DNA from 3 places in the Nocardia sp. NPDC004340 genome. Region 3 is predicted to be linked to each of the others. Evidence: riboswitches for the same ligand, from Rfam matches in the RefSeq annotation. Region 3 holds a riboswitch; each other region holds the start of a gene.
The links. A riboswitch is a leader RNA that binds a small molecule or an ion and turns the genes downstream of it on or off. The one in region 3 is predicted to bind S-adenosylmethionine.
Positions count from the first base shown of each region.

Region 1: linked by a shared signal. The riboswitch ahead of ACWEOI_RS11950 (ABC transporter substrate-binding protein) and the one ahead of ACWEOI_RS07035 (rhodanese-like domain-containing protein) in region 3 are both predicted to bind S-adenosylmethionine.
Region 2: linked by a shared signal. The riboswitch ahead of ACWEOI_RS03490 (aminotransferase class V-fold PLP-dependent enzyme) and the one ahead of ACWEOI_RS07035 (rhodanese-like domain-containing protein) in region 3 are both predicted to bind S-adenosylmethionine.

Region 1 covers NZ_JBSGDW010000002.1:979,290-984,474, reverse strand. Annotated here, with positions in the region: gene ACWEOI_RS11970 (SRPBCC family protein) at 1-29, shown strand, start outside; gene ACWEOI_RS11965 (MarR family winged helix-turn-helix transcriptional regulator) at 22-459, shown strand; gene ACWEOI_RS11960 (GNAT family N-acetyltransferase) at 487-1,314, opposite strand; gene ACWEOI_RS11955 (HAD family hydrolase) at 1,403-2,014, shown strand; SAM riboswitch class IV at 2,170-2,288, shown strand; gene ACWEOI_RS11950 (ABC transporter substrate-binding protein) at 2,360-3,520, shown strand; gene ACWEOI_RS11945 (ABC transporter permease subunit) at 3,521-5,185, shown strand, end outside.
Region 2 covers NZ_JBSGDW010000001.1:801,237-806,421, forward strand. Annotated here, with positions in the region: gene ACWEOI_RS03465 (2-oxo-4-hydroxy-4-carboxy-5-ureidoimidazoline decarboxylase) at 22-336, shown strand; gene ACWEOI_RS03470 (YbaK/EbsC family protein) at 378-851, shown strand; gene ACWEOI_RS03475 (flavin reductase) at 1,001-1,465, shown strand; gene ACWEOI_RS03480 (LysE family transporter) at 1,468-2,100, opposite strand; gene ACWEOI_RS03485 (biliverdin-producing heme oxygenase) at 2,255-2,923, opposite strand; SAM riboswitch class IV at 3,291-3,404, shown strand; gene ACWEOI_RS03490 (aminotransferase class V-fold PLP-dependent enzyme) at 3,460-4,773, shown strand; gene ACWEOI_RS03495 (hypothetical protein) at 4,789-4,977, opposite strand; gene ACWEOI_RS03500 (DUF2752 domain-containing protein) at 4,996-5,185, opposite strand, start outside.
Region 3 covers NZ_JBSGDW010000001.1:1,592,360-1,597,544, forward strand. Annotated here, with positions in the region: gene ACWEOI_RS07020 (amidohydrolase family protein) at 1-185, opposite strand, end outside; gene ACWEOI_RS07025 (FAD-dependent oxidoreductase) at 277-1,668, opposite strand; gene ACWEOI_RS07030 (Rv0361 family membrane protein) at 1,891-2,325, shown strand; SAM riboswitch class IV at 2,389-2,504, shown strand; gene ACWEOI_RS07035 (rhodanese-like domain-containing protein) at 2,519-2,941, shown strand; gene ACWEOI_RS07040 (O-succinylhomoserine sulfhydrylase) at 2,938-4,152, shown strand; gene ACWEOI_RS07045 (DJ-1/PfpI family protein) at 4,260-4,898, shown strand; gene ACWEOI_RS07050 (MarR family transcriptional regulator) at 4,895-5,185, shown strand, end outside.

The DNA of each region.
Region 1 (5,185 bases), on a different contig from region 3:
TGGAACAGGAGGCACGACGGCGTGGCTGAACCACGGGGACCGCTCATGAGTCCGGGCTTCTGGCTGCATCACGCCGCCCTGGAGTGGCGGGCGACGCTGGAACGCAATCTGCGTCCGCTCGGGCTCACGCCGACCCAGTTCAATCTGCTGGCCTCGGCGGGCTGGCTGGGCCGGTCGGGTGAGCTGCCGACCCAGCAGCAGGTGGCGGACATGTCGGGCGCGGATCGGATGATGGCGTCCAAGGTGATTCGCGGTCTGGAGGAGCGGGGGCTGCTGGCGCGACGGGCCGACCCCGTCGACGCCCGCGCGCTGCGGGTCGAGATCACGGCCGAGGGCAGGGAATTGGCGAGCCGGGCGGTGCGGATCGCCGTCGACACCGACGAGCAGCTCTTCGGCGGCGACGGCGATGTGCTGCGCGAGCAGCTGAAACCCATTGCCGCGCACCGGCTGCCCGGCTGACCGGAGGGACGCCCGGTCGGGTGTCGATCAGGCTTTGACCAGGATGGCCCGGGTGTAGAGCAGGCTGAACCCCTGCCGTTGCACGTTCTGCTGCGATTTCGATCCGGGCTGGGTGGTCACCACCGCGATATCGCAGCCCGCCGCGCTCGCCTCGGCCAGGCGTACCGACAGCAGTGAGGATTGGACGCCGTGCCGCCGGTGGGCGGGATCGGTGGCCGCGCCGGTGAGCTGGGCGACGCCGCGGGCCAGCCGCAGGCTCGCGCCTCCGGCCACCCGGCCGTCACGCCGGGCCAGGAACCGCCGCACCCCGGCCGCGCCGGTGAGGTCGCGCATGGCGTTGGCGATGATCTCGGCGGGGAATTCCTCGTGCGAGGCGACGCCCTGGGTGTCGGGGTGGGCGAAGCCGTCCGCGACGACGTCGAGCCAGGCGTCGAATTCGTCGGCGCCGCTGGGCGTCACCTCGACGCCGGACGCGACGTCCGCGGTCAGCGCGGCGCCGAGTTCGCGGCCGAGCACGTTCTCGAACGACACCAGCCGGTACCCGCGTCCGGTGAGCAGTTCCCCGACGCCGGGGTCGCCGAGTTGGGAGACCTCGGCCTGCACGGGCGTCTTGCGGGCCGCGAACAGCCGCTCGATCTCGTCGAGTTCGGCCTCGTCGGGTATCCCCGCGAAGCCGAGCCCGGCGATCTTGTTCAGCGGTGATCCGTCCTCGGCGAAGGACGCGACCCCGCCCGCGAGGGGGATCACGAAGCCGGTGTCCGGTCCGAGCCGGGCCGCGGCGGCCGCGCTGCCCTTGGCGATCAGTTCGGTTTCGACGCCCTCGATGCGGGCGGCGAGGTCGGTTCCACAGAACAGCGTTCCCTGATCGCTCGGCATGGTCCGAGCTTAGGTGGCGGCCCTGCCGCGGGGCCTCCGATTTTCCGCGGCCCGTAGGGTTCGGGATGTGGCTGGTGACCTGGTGGTCGGATTCGACCTGGATATGACGCTGATCGATTCGCGGCCGGGGATCGCCGCGGTGTGGGACGCGGTGGCCGCCAGGACCGGGGTGGCGATCGATTCGGAGCTGGTGGTGTCGCGGCTGGGTCCGCCGCTGGCGCACGAGGCGGCGCAGTGGTTCCCGGAGCACGAGGTGCCGGGTGTGGTGGCCATGTACCGGGAGATGTACCCGGAGTTGGCGGTGCACGCGTCGGATCATCTGCCCGGTGTGGTGGACGCGCTGGCCGCGGTGCACGAGGCCGGGGGCCGGGTGCTGGTGATCACCGCGAAGAACGGGCCGCACGCGCAGCTGCATCTGGATCATCTGGGGCTGGCGGTCGACGAACTGGTCGGCGGGGCCTGGGCGGAGGAGAAGGGGGAGGTGCTGCTCGAGCGCGGCGCCTCGATCTATGTGGGTGATCATCTCGGTGACGTGCGCGCGGCCAAGGTGGCGGACGCGACCTCGGTGGCGGTGACGACCGGACCGTACGCGGCCGAGGAGTTGTCGGCGGCCGGCGCGGACGTGGTGCTGCGGGACCTGACCGAGTTCCGGGCCTGGCTGACCGCGCATCTGACATAGGGGTGAGCGGCGGCATCGGCGGGGGGCGATGCGGCCGCGGGGGCAATTCGCGGGGGTGACAGGGGATTTCCCGGCGGCGGGGCCGGGCGGTGTTTGGCATCAGGGTGATTCGAACGGTGTCGGCCGCCGGTTGTCACGGCTACCTTTCTGGACACGGTCACGAGTATCAGCGTTTTTCGAGCCCCGGCTCGCTGATCGGCAACCCTCGCGTGGGCGGTGGGGTGCCCCGGGTGACGACCAGGCGCTGCCCGACCGGGTGGCGCAAGCGCCAGGACCGCGCATTCCTCTGTCGTGGTCGTGTCCCCCTGCCCGGCCGTGTGCCGGTGCGCGAATGTAGAGGTTGCAATGAGCAGGATCTTGTCCCGGTCGCGTGGTTTCCGGGTGGCGGTGGGTGTCGGGGCGGCGGCGTTGGTCGCGAGTCTGGCGGCGGCCTGCGGTAGCGAATCGTCCGGAAGCAGTTCGGACACCGTGTATTTCGGGGTGTCGGGGCCGAAGACGGGCAATTCCGCCGAGTACGGGCGGCTCTGGCAGCAGGGGTTCGACCTGGCGCTCGACGAGATCAATGCCGCGGGCGGGATCAATGGCAAGAAGGTGGCGCTGAAGTGGGAGGATTCGCAGTCGGATCCGAAGCAGACGGTGCCGATCGCGACCAAGTTCGTGGGTGATCAGTCGATCATCGCGGAGCTGGGCGATTTCTCGTCGCCCGCGTCGATCGCGGCGTCGCCGGTGTACAACCGGGGCAAGCTGGTGCAGTACGGGTTCACCAACTCCGCGGTGGATTTCACCAAGGCGGGGGACTATTCGTGGAGTCCGTCCATCACGTTGGACGTGTACCAGGAGCGCAATGCCGAGTGGGTGCGCTCCAAGGCGAAGAAGGTCTCGGTCGTCTACCTCGAAACCGACTGGGGTAAGCAGGCTTTCAAGTACTTCGAGCAGTTCGCCAAGGAGAAGGGCATCGAGATCGCCTATTCCTCGGCGATCCTGCCGGATTCGCAGGACTTCCGGCCGGTCCTGATCAAGGGCCGGGACGCCAACCCGGAGGCCTTCGTGCACCTGGGGTACGGACCGGACGGTGCGCTGGTGGTCAAGCAGCTGCGGGATGTCGGGTTCACCGGGCAATTCTTCGGCGGGCAGAACACGCCGCAGTTCATCGAGCTGGCGGGCGCCGCGGCCGAGGGCGACATCGTGAACGGTGTGTTCACGCCGTCGGATCCGAGCCCGAAGGTGCAGAACTTCGTCACCAAGTTCCGGGCCAAGTTCAATACCGACCCGGGCGATTTCAATGTGTACGCCTATGACGCGCTGAACGCGGTGGTGAAGGCCGCCAAGGCGGGCGGCGCGACCCGGGAGGGCGTGCTGAAGGGGCTGCGCGAGGTCAAGGACTTCGACGGAATCGGCTTGGGCACCTTCGCCTTCGATCAGCAGACGCGCCGTCCCAGCGGGGTGAAGCCGATCGAGCTGATTCTGCAGAACGGCAAGTTCGTACCGGTCGGAAGCAAGAAGTAGATGTTCGACACGCTCATCGCGGGTCTGGTCCACGGCAATGCGTACGCGCTGATCGCCGTGGGCATCACCCTGATCTTCGGGGTCAGCAATGTCATCAATTTCGCGCACGGCGCGATCTTCGCGTTCGGTTCGGTGCTGGGCTGGTGGCTGATCGCCCAGCACGGGGTGCCGTGGTGGGCCGCGCTGGTCGTGGTGGTGGCGGTGACGGCGCTGGTCGGTGTGGCCATCGACGTGCTGGCGGTGCGGCCGCTGCGCCGGGCCCCGGCCATCGCGGCGCTGCTGGCGACGGTGGCGGTGGGGCTCATCATCGAGAACGTGGTGGCCCTGGTGTTCGGGCCGGACACCCGGCCGTTCCCGCAGGTGTTGTCCACCAACAACTTCCAGGTGGGCGGGGTACGGTTCGGCACCTCCGACGTGGCCATGTTCGCCATCACCCTGCTGGTGATGGGCGGGCTGTGGGCGTTCCTGCGGTTCAGCCGGCACGGGCTGGCGATCCGCGCGACCGCGCAGGATCCGGATGCCGCCGCGCAGATGGGCATCGGGGTCGGGCGGGTGCAGTCGCTGGCCTTCGCCATCGCCTCCGGGCTGGGCGGGCTGGCCGGCATCTTCGTCGGCCTCTACAACTCGAACATCTCGCCCACCAGCGGCGGCGTGGTCGGCATGACCGGCTTCGTGGCGGCCACCATCGGCGGGCTCGGGTCGATTCCGGGCGCGGTGCTCGGCGGCTTCGTGCTCGGCCTGGTGGAGGCGTTCGGCATCTACTGGTTCGGGGACGGCTACCGGGATCTGATCACGTTCGGACTGCTGGTGATCTTCCTGGTGCTGCGGCCCGGCGGGCTGCTGGCCCGGCCGCCCGCCATCGAATCCGAGCCCATGACCGGGACGTTCCTCGGCGCGGGCCGGGAGTTGCGGGTGCGCTGGTGGCACGCGCTGCTGGCTTTCGGTGTTGCGGGCGTGGCGATTCCGTTGATCGCCGACGACTACGGCATTTCGGTGGGCACCCAGATCCTGGCGTACGCGATCATCGCGGTGTCGATGACCCTGGTGGCCGGATCGGCCGGGCAGCTGGCCATCGGGCAGGCCGGGCCGATCGCGATCGGCGCGTACACCTCGGCGGTGCTGACCGTGTCGCACGGGTGGGCGTTCCTGCCCGCCATCGTGGCGGCGGGTGTGGTGGCGGCCGTGGTGTCCTCGGTGCTGGCCGCGCCGCTGTGGCGGCTGGGCGGGCACTACGTGGCGATCGCGACGCTGGGCATCGGCATCGTCACGGTGGCGATCATCCGCAACTGGGAATCGGTGACGCGCGGCAGTTACGGCATCTTCGGGATTCCCGCGCCCAGCGTCTTCGGCTTCGAATTCACCACGCACACCGACATTTTCCGGCTGGAGCTGGTGGTGCTGGCCGCGGTGGTGGCGTTGATCGTCGGCGTGCAGCGGTCCCGGCTGGGGATCGCGATCCGGGCCATCGGGGCCGACGAGGTGGCGGCACGCTCGGCCGGCGTGCCGGTGCGCGACTACAAGGCGCTGGCGTTCGCGGTGGCGGCGTTCTGCTCCGGGATCGGCGGCGCGCTGCTGGCGCACCAGTACTCCTATATCGATCCGACCGTGTTCAACCTGCCGATGTCGCTGCTGGTGGTGACCATCCTGGTGCTCGGCGGCACCGCT
Region 2 (5,185 bases), 790 kb from region 3:
CCTGTGTGTGAGGTCACGATGATGCATCACGGAATCGGCCTCGACCGCTTCAACGCGCTCCCCCGCCATCGCGCGATTCATGCCCTGTACGAATGCTGCTGCAATGTCACCTGGGCGCAGAAGATCGCCGACGGCCGCCCCTACCCCGGCCACGCCGCGTTGCAGACCGCGGCGGCCGCGGAACTGCGCGCCATGTCCGCCGTCGATCTGGAACGGGTCTTCGATTCCTGTGCGCACCAGCCGGTTTCGGAGCGCACCGTGGAGGAGCTCGCCCCGATCGTGTCCAACCGCCTGACCACGATGCTGGGCCCCGAGGAGGGCTACCCCGACTACTGATCCCCCCGCACATCCACCGCAATCGCTCTACCCTGGTTGCCATGCGCAGGTCCCTGCCACCGGTCGCGTCGAAGGTTTCCGACACCTTGATCGCGCGCGGCCATCACGGGGTGATCATCACCCAGCCCACACCCACCCCCACCGCGCGCGATGCGGCCGACGCGGTCGGCGTCACCATCGGGGCCATCACCAAATCCCTGGTGTTCCTGCTCGACGACGACCCCGTACTGCTGCTCGTCTCCGGCGCGCACCAGGTGCATCTGGCGCGCACCGGGCAACGTCTGGAGGGCACGCTCAGCCGGGCGCCCGCGGCCATGGTCCAGGAGGTGACCGGGCAGCCCATAGGCGGCGTCGCGCCGCTCGGGCACCCCACCAACCTGCCCACCTTCGTCGACAACGCGCTGGCCCAGTACCAGGAGCTGTGGGCGGCGGGCGGGCATCCGAACACCCTGTTCCGCACGACCTTCGGCGAGCTGTGCCGAATCACCGCGGGCCTGGCCATCGACGTGGACTGACCGCCGTCGACGGGGTTTTCCGCCGGCGTGGAATACCTGGGCCCGCGACCACGTAGGTTCTTGACGTGACCGATTCTCCGACGCCCGGCGCCGAGTTACACGTGCCCGACGACCTGAGCGGCATCACCGCGCAGCAGTTCCGTGCCGCCATGCGGCACTATCCGGCCGGCGTCACCATCGTCACGCTGAACTCCGCGCAGGGTCCGGTCGGATTCACCGCGACCTCGTTCGCCTCACTGTCGGCGCAGCCGCCGCTCATCTCGTTCAATATCGCCGAGACCTCCTCCAGCATCGAGGCCATGCTCGGGGCCGAATCGGTGGTGGTGCACTTCCTGGGCGAACATCAGAAGCATCTGGCGCAGCGGTTCAGCCGGTCCGCCGAGGAGCGCTTCACCGACAAGTCCTTGTGGGCCACGCTCGGCTCCGGCGAACCGGTCCTGCACGGCACCCCGATCTGGGTGCGCGCGACCGTGCACCAGCTGATCCCCGTCGGCGATCACACGCTGGTGATCGGACTGGTCACGCAGGTGCACGACAACACCGAGAGCTCGCCCGCGGCCGGCCCGCTGGTGTACTACAACGGCGCCTATCACCGCGCCGAGATCGCCGACTGACCTCAGGCCGCCGAGGCCGCGGTGCCGATACCCAGCGCCGCCAGGATGGCCGCGCTCGCCTGTTCCAGCCGGGCCCGGATCCGCGGCCGCTTCAACAGCGTGACCGCGCGGGCGGCGGCCACCGCGAGCAGGATCATCTCGATCGCCGCGATGCTGGATTCGATGGCGCCGAGGGTGAGCGTGTTCAGGAAGGTCACCTCGGTCAGGAACTGCGGCAGCACCGCGAGGTAGAACAACCCCACCTTCGGGTTGAAAACACAGGACAGCAATCCGGCAGCGAACGCCGAGCGCATCGACGCGGGCGTGCCCTGCGCGACCGTCACCTCCGGCTCGGCCTCCGCGTTCCGTGCGCGCCGATGCTCGACCAGCGCCCGAATCCCCAGGTACAGCAGGTAGATTCCGCCGATCACCTTCAGCGTGCGATACGCGGTCGCCGACTGTTCCAGCAACGCTGCCACTCCGGCCGCCACCACCGTCGCCCAGACGATCCCGCCGAACGCCGAGCCCACCGCCGCCGCGATCCCGGGTCGCGGTCCGGCCATCGAGAATCGCAGCACCAGAAAGGTATCGGGACCCGGTGTGAGCGCCAGCAGCACGCACAACCCCGCGAAACTCAACAGCAGCGGAAGACTCATGCCCTCCATGGCAACCCATCGCGGCGACGCGACGCAAGGGTGATATCGCTGACCCTGCCCCCGACGAGCAGGGCCAACGGTGCGCCCCCGAGCACGGCGAAGGCCGCCGCCCCCGCCTGGTGGACGGAGCGCGACGGCCTCTGGTGACGGTGTTCTAGTTCCGCGCGCCGAACTCCGCACCGAGTTCACGGAACAGATCGGTGTTCATCGTGAACGCCAGTCGCGCCTCGTCGAGCACGCGATCGACTTCGGGACCTTCGAGGGGAAGCTGGTCCAGGGCCTCGCGGTACTCGCGCTTGAACGCGGCCGGATTGGTGATCTCGTCGAAGACGTAGAAGCGCACGCCGTCGCCCTTCTTGGGCAGGTCCCACAGCTTCTCGGCGGTGCCGCGGATGACCTGGCCGCCGGAGAGATCACCCAGGTAGCGGGTGTAGTGGTGGACGACGTACCCGGCCGGCCACTCCTGCGCGCACTCTTCGATGCGGGCGGCGTAGGCGGCGGTGGCCGGCAGCGGCTGCAGCTCGTCGCGCCAGTTCGCGCCGCCCAGGTGGGCCAGGTCGGTCTCGAGCGCGGCCAGGCGCGCCAGTTCCGGCTTCACGAACGGGCCCGCGACGGAGTCGGATGCCAGTGTGGCGGAATGCTTTTCGAGGGCCTCGTAGACGAACCAGAGCTGGCCGGTGTAGCGGAGGAAGGCCTCGACGCCGAGCTGGCCGGTGAGCAGGTCACGCATGAACGTGGAGTGCTCGGCCTCGTTGTGCTGCTGCTCGGTCGCGGTGCGAATGAGCGTCGAGAACGGGGCGGCGGCGGTGTCCGTGTCCAACATGGTCGGGCTCCTCGTGGTCAACTCCGGGGGCACCACTTTGGCTACCCTAACTTCCTCATCGACCCTACGCCCCAGCAACGATCGCGCGATTCGAACTTTGCGGCCCACCCACTCCAACTTTCGGATGATTTTTCCGATTCGCCGGTGCCGTTGGTCACAGGTTCTCAGCGGGCCTGGAGGTCGTGTGCGGTCCGCCGCAGCGCCACCGCGGCCCGGGCGAAGTAGTCGAAGAGCACCAAGCCCCTCGGCCGCGGCGGCGAACGGTCCCCGGCCTCGAACGCTGCGTCTCCGCCGTGAAGATCTGACCCGGCAGGCCGGGCCGGGCAGGGTTGACAAGCCCGCGACGCGTCTGCCAATCTCGCACTCAGGTCATGAGTACCAGCGCTAAGCCCCGGCTAGCTGGTCGGCAACCCTCCACCGCGGCGGGGTGCTCCGGGTGACGACCGGGCCGTCGCCCGACCGGGCGCGGCAAGCGCGGACTCACGATCGATTCCTGTTTTCCGATCGCGTGTCCCCTGAATCCGATGGGATTTGTGATGACCGCTTTCGCCGACCAGACCTGTGCTCCCCTCGCCACCGTGTCCGGCTGTGACCTCCGGGTTCCGCTGGTCCAGGGCGGGACCACGGGCTACGCCAACTTCGACTACGCCGCCAGCGCGCCCGCGTTGCGGCAGGTCACCGACCGGGTCGCCGACCTGCTGCCGTTCTACGCCAGCGTGCACCGCGGCGCCGGATACGCCTCCCGCGTCTCCACCGACTGCTACGAATCGGCCCGCGGCTCCGTCGCCCGCTTCCTCAACGCCGCCGACGACCAGGTGGTGGTCTTCACCCGCAACACCACCGACTCGCTGAACCTGCTGGCCGCGTGCGTGCCCGGCGACACCGTGGTGCTGGATGTCGAACACCACGCCAACTTCCTGCCCTGGACCCGGCACGGCCGCCGCGTGGTGCCGGTCGCCGACACCATCGAGGAGACCATCCAGCGACTGGTCGCCGAACTGTGCTCGAAACCCGCTGCGCTGCTGGCGGTTACCGGCGCTTCCAATGTGACCGGCGAACTGCTGCCGCTGGAACGGCTGGCCTGGATCGCGCACCAGTGCGGCACCCGCATCCTGGTCGACGCCGCCCAGCTGGCCCCGCACCGACGGATCGACCTGCGCACCACCGGCATCGACTACCTGGCCTTCTCCGGGCACAAGGCGTACGCGCCGTTCGGCGCCGGCGTCCTGGTCGGCCGCCGGGACTGGCTCGACGCCGCCGAGCCGTACCTGGCGGGCGGCGGCGCGGTGCGCTCGGTCACCGCCGACAGCGTGGAGTGGGCGCCCGCGCCGCAGCGCCACGAGGCCGGTTCCCCGAACGTGCTCGGGGTGGCCGCCCTGGCCGCCGCCTGCGACGCGCTCGCCGACCTGGACGAGACCACCGTCGTCGAGCACGAGCAGTACCTCACCCACCGGCTGCGCTACGGGCTGAAAACCGTTCCGGGCGTGAACTTCCTGCGCGTGTGGCGCGACAGCACCGACGCCGTCGGCATCGTCGCGTTCACGGTCGACGGCTTCGAGCCCGGCCAGGTGGCCGCGTACCTCTCCGCCGAACACGGGATCGGTGTGCGCGACGGACGGTTCTGCGCGCACCCGCTGCTGTCGCGGCTCGGGGTGGACGCGGCGCTGCGCGCCAGCATCGGACTCGGCACCACCGCCGCCGACGTGGACCGCCTCATCGACGCCGTCGCCACCCTGGTCGAGCACGGTCCGAGCTGGGATTACGCCCGCACCGACGGCCACTGGAACCCGATCCCGGAAACCCGGCCCTTCGGCGGTTCCGCGGACGGCGGAGCACCCTGCGGATTCTGAGTCGCGCGGAGCGGGTCAGGGCACCATGTAGCGAGCCGCGAGCTCCTCGACGAAAGGGTCGTCCTCGCTGACGGCTTCGAGCAGGTCCAGATCGTTCTGGACCGATACCTGCCGGGTGTCCTGCCGCTCCGGATCGGGCGGTCCGTCCTCGTCGAGCTGGCGGATCAGCTTGTTCCGAACCCGCTCCTTCAGCGATTCGCTCATAGCAAGAGCATCCTCCGCCTAGACGGGTGCGATCCACGTACCCCACGGCGTGTTCCGGACGACCGTGAACACGACGAGGAAGGCCACCGCGATCCACATCGCCGACCTGGGCAGAATCCGCGGTAGTCGCGGCGGCGTCGCCCGGCCCCGCCAGGCGCGCACCAGCCAGGTGCCCCACCAGGCGAGGAAGCCGAGCGTCAACGGCAAC
Region 3 (5,185 bases):
AGGGCGGCCAGCAGATAGCTCTGATCGGTGCCCTGGAAGGACCCGCTGACCACCGCGCCACCGTCGATATCGAAGCGGGACATGCGCTTGCGATAGTCGGCGATGGTGTACGGGTCGGGCAGGTAGCCCTCGTTCTCGACCAGCGGGAACCGCGGATCGAAGATGTGGAGATGGGCATCGAACACGTGATCAGCATGCCTCAGAACGGTGACAAGTGTGGACAACCTTGTCCGGCAGGCGGATTCACGCTGGTCAGGACGTCGGGTCGATAACCGCTCAGGAGGCCTTGTCGGGCTCGGAGGCGGCCAGCATCTCGTCGCGCTCGACGACCTTGACCCGCTCGCGACCCTGCGGCTCGCCGAGGGCGCGCTCGTGCGCGTCCAGGCGGTACCAGCCGGCCCAGGTGGTGAACGGGATGCCCTTGCCCTCGAGGAACTCGGTGACGGCCTCGAGCTCCGGCTTGGCGGCCGGGGCGAAGTCGGCGGCGTCGTCGAGCAGGCAGGCGATGGTCTCGTTGGCGTCGCCCTTGGTGTGGCCGATGAGGCCGACCGGGCCGCGCTTGATCCAGCCGGTGACGTAGGTAGCGGGCATGTAGCGAGCCGCGCCGTCGGCGTTCTCGTCGACGATCACGCGACCGGCCTCGTTGGGCACGGTGCCGGCCTGGTCGTCGAAGGGCAGGGCCGGGATGTTCTGCGACAGGTAGCCTACCGCGCGGTACACGGCCTGGATGTCCCAGTCCTTGAATTCGCCGGTGCCCTTGCAGTTTCCGGTGCCGTCGAGCTGGGTGCGCTCGGTGCGCAGGCCCACGACCTTGCCGTCCTCGCCCAGGATCTCCGAGGGGTTCTCGAAGAAGTGCAGGAACAGCTTGTGCGGGCGGTCGCCGACGTCGCGGATGGCCCACTGCTCGAGGGTGTTGCAGATCATGTCGACCTGCTTGGAGTGCCGGCGCGCGGCCTCGGAGCCCTCGTCGTAGTCGATGTCCTCGGGGTCGACGATGACCTCGATGGTCGGCGAGTGGTCGAGCTCGCGCAGCTCGAGCGGGGTGAACTTGGCCTGCGCGGGACCGCGGCGGCCGAACACGTGCACCTCGAGCGCCTTGTTGGCCTGGAGGCCCTCGTAGACGTTCGGCGGGATCTCGGTCGGCAGCAGCTCGTCGCCGGTCTTGGCGAGCACGCGCGCCACGTCGAGGGCGACGTTGCCGACGCCGAGGACGGCGACCTTCTCCGCCTCCAGCGGCCAGGTGCGGGCGACGTCGGGGTGGCCGTCGTACCAGGACACGAAGTCCGCGGCGCCGTAGGAGCCGTCCAGGTCGATGCCCGGGACGCCCAGCGCGCGGTCGGCGTTGGCGCCGGTGGAGAAGATGACCGCGTCGTAGAACTGCTGCAGGTCCTCGAGGGTGATGTCGACGCCGTAGTCGATATTGCCCAGCAGGCGGACCTGCGGCTTGTCGAGCACCTTGTGCAGCGCGGTGATGATGCCCTTGATGCGCGGGTGGTCCGGCGCCACGCCGTAGCGGATCAGGCCGAAGGGCGCGGGCATGCGCTCGTAGAGATCGATGCTCACGTCCGCGTCGGACTTCATCAACGCGTCGGCGGCGTAGATGCCGGCCGGTCCTGCGCCCACGATCGCAATGCGTAGCGGGCGGGTCGCTGCACTCTGTTCGGTCATTCTTCCGCGCACCCTTTGGGTCGAAACTAACTTGCCGTCAAAACTCAGCCGTCGCTCTTAGCTTAGGCTAAGTTGACGCTCTGGCCTCGGCGGCCTCCGTTGGCCCCCGACGCTGCAGCGTTGCTGCGTAGTCTTGCTATTCCCGCGCTGGGGCGGGAAATTCTGCTGATTCTATCGATGGCACGCGGCGGCCCGCACAAGGGGACCAGGCATGATCTACCCATGAGCGACGCCGAGGAGACCCCGATCCGGATCGACCAGAACGAGACCCGCAGCATGTGGCCGTTCCTGGTGGCGGCGGGAATCATCGCGGTGGTGATCCTGGGAATCGTGATCGCGTCGGTCGTGTCGCCGGTTGAGAAGAATGTCACAGATTCCGATCGGCTCTCGCTGGCGGCGACCAAGTTCGTGATGGCCCGCAACGACTCCGGGAAGTACGACCCGGTGCTGTCCTGCAAGGGATTCGACGAGAACGCCTCGCCGCTGAAGGCGGCCACCGCGACCGGCGGCTCGATCGCCTTCGACAAGCTGACCGACGCGTCCGTCACGGGCGACCAGGCCACCGCGCAGGTCACGTTCACCGTCGCCGGGGCGCCGACGACGTCGACGTGGCACTTCGCCAAGGAGAATTCCCGCTGGTTGGTCTGTAATTCGTGACAACGGCCGAATACCTCACTGGGGTTTGACAGTGGGGACGGTTCTTCGGCAATCTCAATCCCAGGTCATGAGTACCAGCGCCAAGCCCCGGCTGGCTGGTCGGCAACCCTCCTCCGCGGTGGGGTGCTCCGGGTGACGACCTGGCCTCGCATCGGACAGCGGTGCGGCAAGTGCGGATTCTCAGGAGGTACAAGTGAGCTACGCAGGTGACATCACGCCCAAGCAGGCGTGGGAGTTGTTGCGCGACAACCCCGATGCGGTCCTGGTGGACGTGCGCACCGAGGCCGAGTGGCGGTTCGTCGGCGTGCCCGACACCGGCGGCATCGGCCGTCCGACCGCGCTGATCGAGTGGGTCGACGTCACCGGTACCCCCAACGCCCGGTTCACCGACCTGCTGAAGCAGTCGCTGGCCCACCGGACCCCGGACTCGGACGCGCCCGTCATCTTCATCTGTCGCTCCGGCCAGCGTTCGATCGGCGCGGCCACCGCCGCCACCACACTCGGCATCACCCCCTCGTTCAATGTGGTCGACGGCTTCGAGGGTGCGCTCGACGGCCAAGGCCACCGCGGCAGCACCGGCTGGCGCGCCGACGGACTTCCGTGGAGGCAGTCATGATCACCGGCGGCTCTTTCGAGAAACCGCTCCCCGAGGGCGTCGGCCCCGCCACCCAGGCGGTCCGCGGCGGCACCCGGCGCTCCGGCTTCGACGAGACCTCCGAGGCGCTGTTCCTCAATTCGGGTTTCGTCTACGAGAGCGCCGAGGCGGCCGAGGCCTCCTTCACCGGCGATATCGAGCACTTCGTGTACTCGCGCTACGGCAACCCGACGGTCGCCATGTTCGAGGAGCGGCTGCGCCTGATCGACGGCGCGGAAGCCTGTTTCGCGACCGCGTCGGGCATGTCGGCGGTGTTCACCGCGCTGGGCGCGCTGCTGTCCGCCGGTGACCGGCTGGTCGCGGCGCGCAGCCTGTTCGGCTCCTGCTTCGTGGTGGCCAACGAGATCCTGCCGCGCTGGGGCGTGGAGACGGTGTTCGTCGACGGCGAGGACCTGAACCAGTGGGGGCAGGCGCTGTCCGTCCCCACCCAGGCCGTCTTCTTCGAGACCCCCTCGAACCCGATGCAGACTCTCACCGATGTGCGCGCGGTCTCGGATCTGGCGCACGCGGCGGGCGCGAAGGTGGTGCTGGACAACGTCTTCGCCACCCCGCTGCTGCAGCGCGGCTTCGATCTGGGCGCGGACATCACCGTCTACTCGGGCACCAAGCACATCGACGGCCAGGGCCGGGTGCTCGGCGGCGCGATCCTGGGTCCGCGGGAGTACATCGACGGCCCGGTGAAGAACCTGATGCGCCACACCGGTCCGGCGCTGAGCCCGTTCAATGCCTGGACCCTGCTCAAGGGTCTGGAGACGATGCCGCTGCGCCTGCGCCAGTCGGTGGACTCGGCGTTGAAGATCGCCCAGTTCCTGGAGTCGCATCCGGCGGTGGCGTGGGTGAAGTACCCGTTCCTGTCCTCGCATCCGCAGTTCGAGCTGGCCAAGCGCCAGATGTCGGGCGGCGGCACGGTGATCACCTTCGAGCTGAAGGCCGGCGACAACGAGGCCAAGAAGCGCGCGTTCGAGGTGCTGAACCGGCTGCGGATCATCGACATCTCCAACAACCTCGGTGACGCGAAGACGCTGATCACCCACCCGGCCACCACCACCCACCGGGCGATGGGGCCGGAAGGCCGTGCGGCCGTGGGCATTACCGATGGCGTGCTGCGCGTCTCCATCGGTCTGGAGGACGTGGAGGATCTGCTCAACGATCTGGATCACGCGTTGAGCTGAGCCGACGAGTAGTCGACAGGGCCGGAACCCATGGGGTTCCGGCCCTTCGTCGTTCATGGACCCGAATGATCTTGACAGCATGCTGTCAAAAATGACAGCATGCTGTCATGATGAAAACAGTGCACATGGCCGTCTACGACACCTTCTCGGACTGGGAGGTCGGCCACGCGACCGCACACATCAATCGCGCACTCTGGCACCGTGACCCGGGAACATGGCAGGTCAAGACGGTCGCCGTCAGCGCCGAACCGATCACCTCGATGGGTGGCATGCGCGTCCTGCCGGACGTCGTCCTCGACGATCTGAAGCCGGGCGACAGTGCCATGCTGATCCTGCCGGGCCTGGAGACCGAGCTTCATCCCGAGGCCCCCGCCGCTTTCGCCCGCAAGGCCCGCGAGTTCGTGACGGCCGGGATCCCGGTGGCGGCGATCTGCGGTGGCACCTTCGCGCTGGCGCAGGAGGGGCTGCTCGACGATCGGCCGCACACCAGCAATGCCGCCGAATACCTGGCCTACAGCGGCTACGCGGGCGGTGAGCACTTCGTCCAGACGCCCGCCGTCACCGGTGGCGACGTGATCACGGCGTCCGGCACCAGCCCGGTCGAGTTCGCGCGCGAGATCCTTGCTCGCCTGGACATTTTCGAGCCGCACGTGCTGGAGGCCTGGTACAAGCTGTACGGAAACAACGATCCCGCGGGCTTCTACACGCTCTACGAGTACGAGCAGCAGCGGGCGGCCGCGCGGTGACGCGCACCGGGCAGGAACTGTTCGCGACGGCGGCGGTCACGTCGTTCAAGCTGAACGGCCAATTCCTCGGCATCGCCGAGGAATTGGCGAGGCCGTCCGGGATCACGGTGGCGTGGTGGCAGGTACTGGGCGCGATCCTGCACCGGCCGTTGCCGGTGGCGGGCATCGCCCGCGAGATGGGCATCACCCGGCAGAGCGTGCAGCGCATCGCGGATGTGCTGGAGGGCAAGGGATTCGTCGAGTACCAGCCGAATCCGGCGCATCGGCGCGCCAAGCTGGTGGCCATC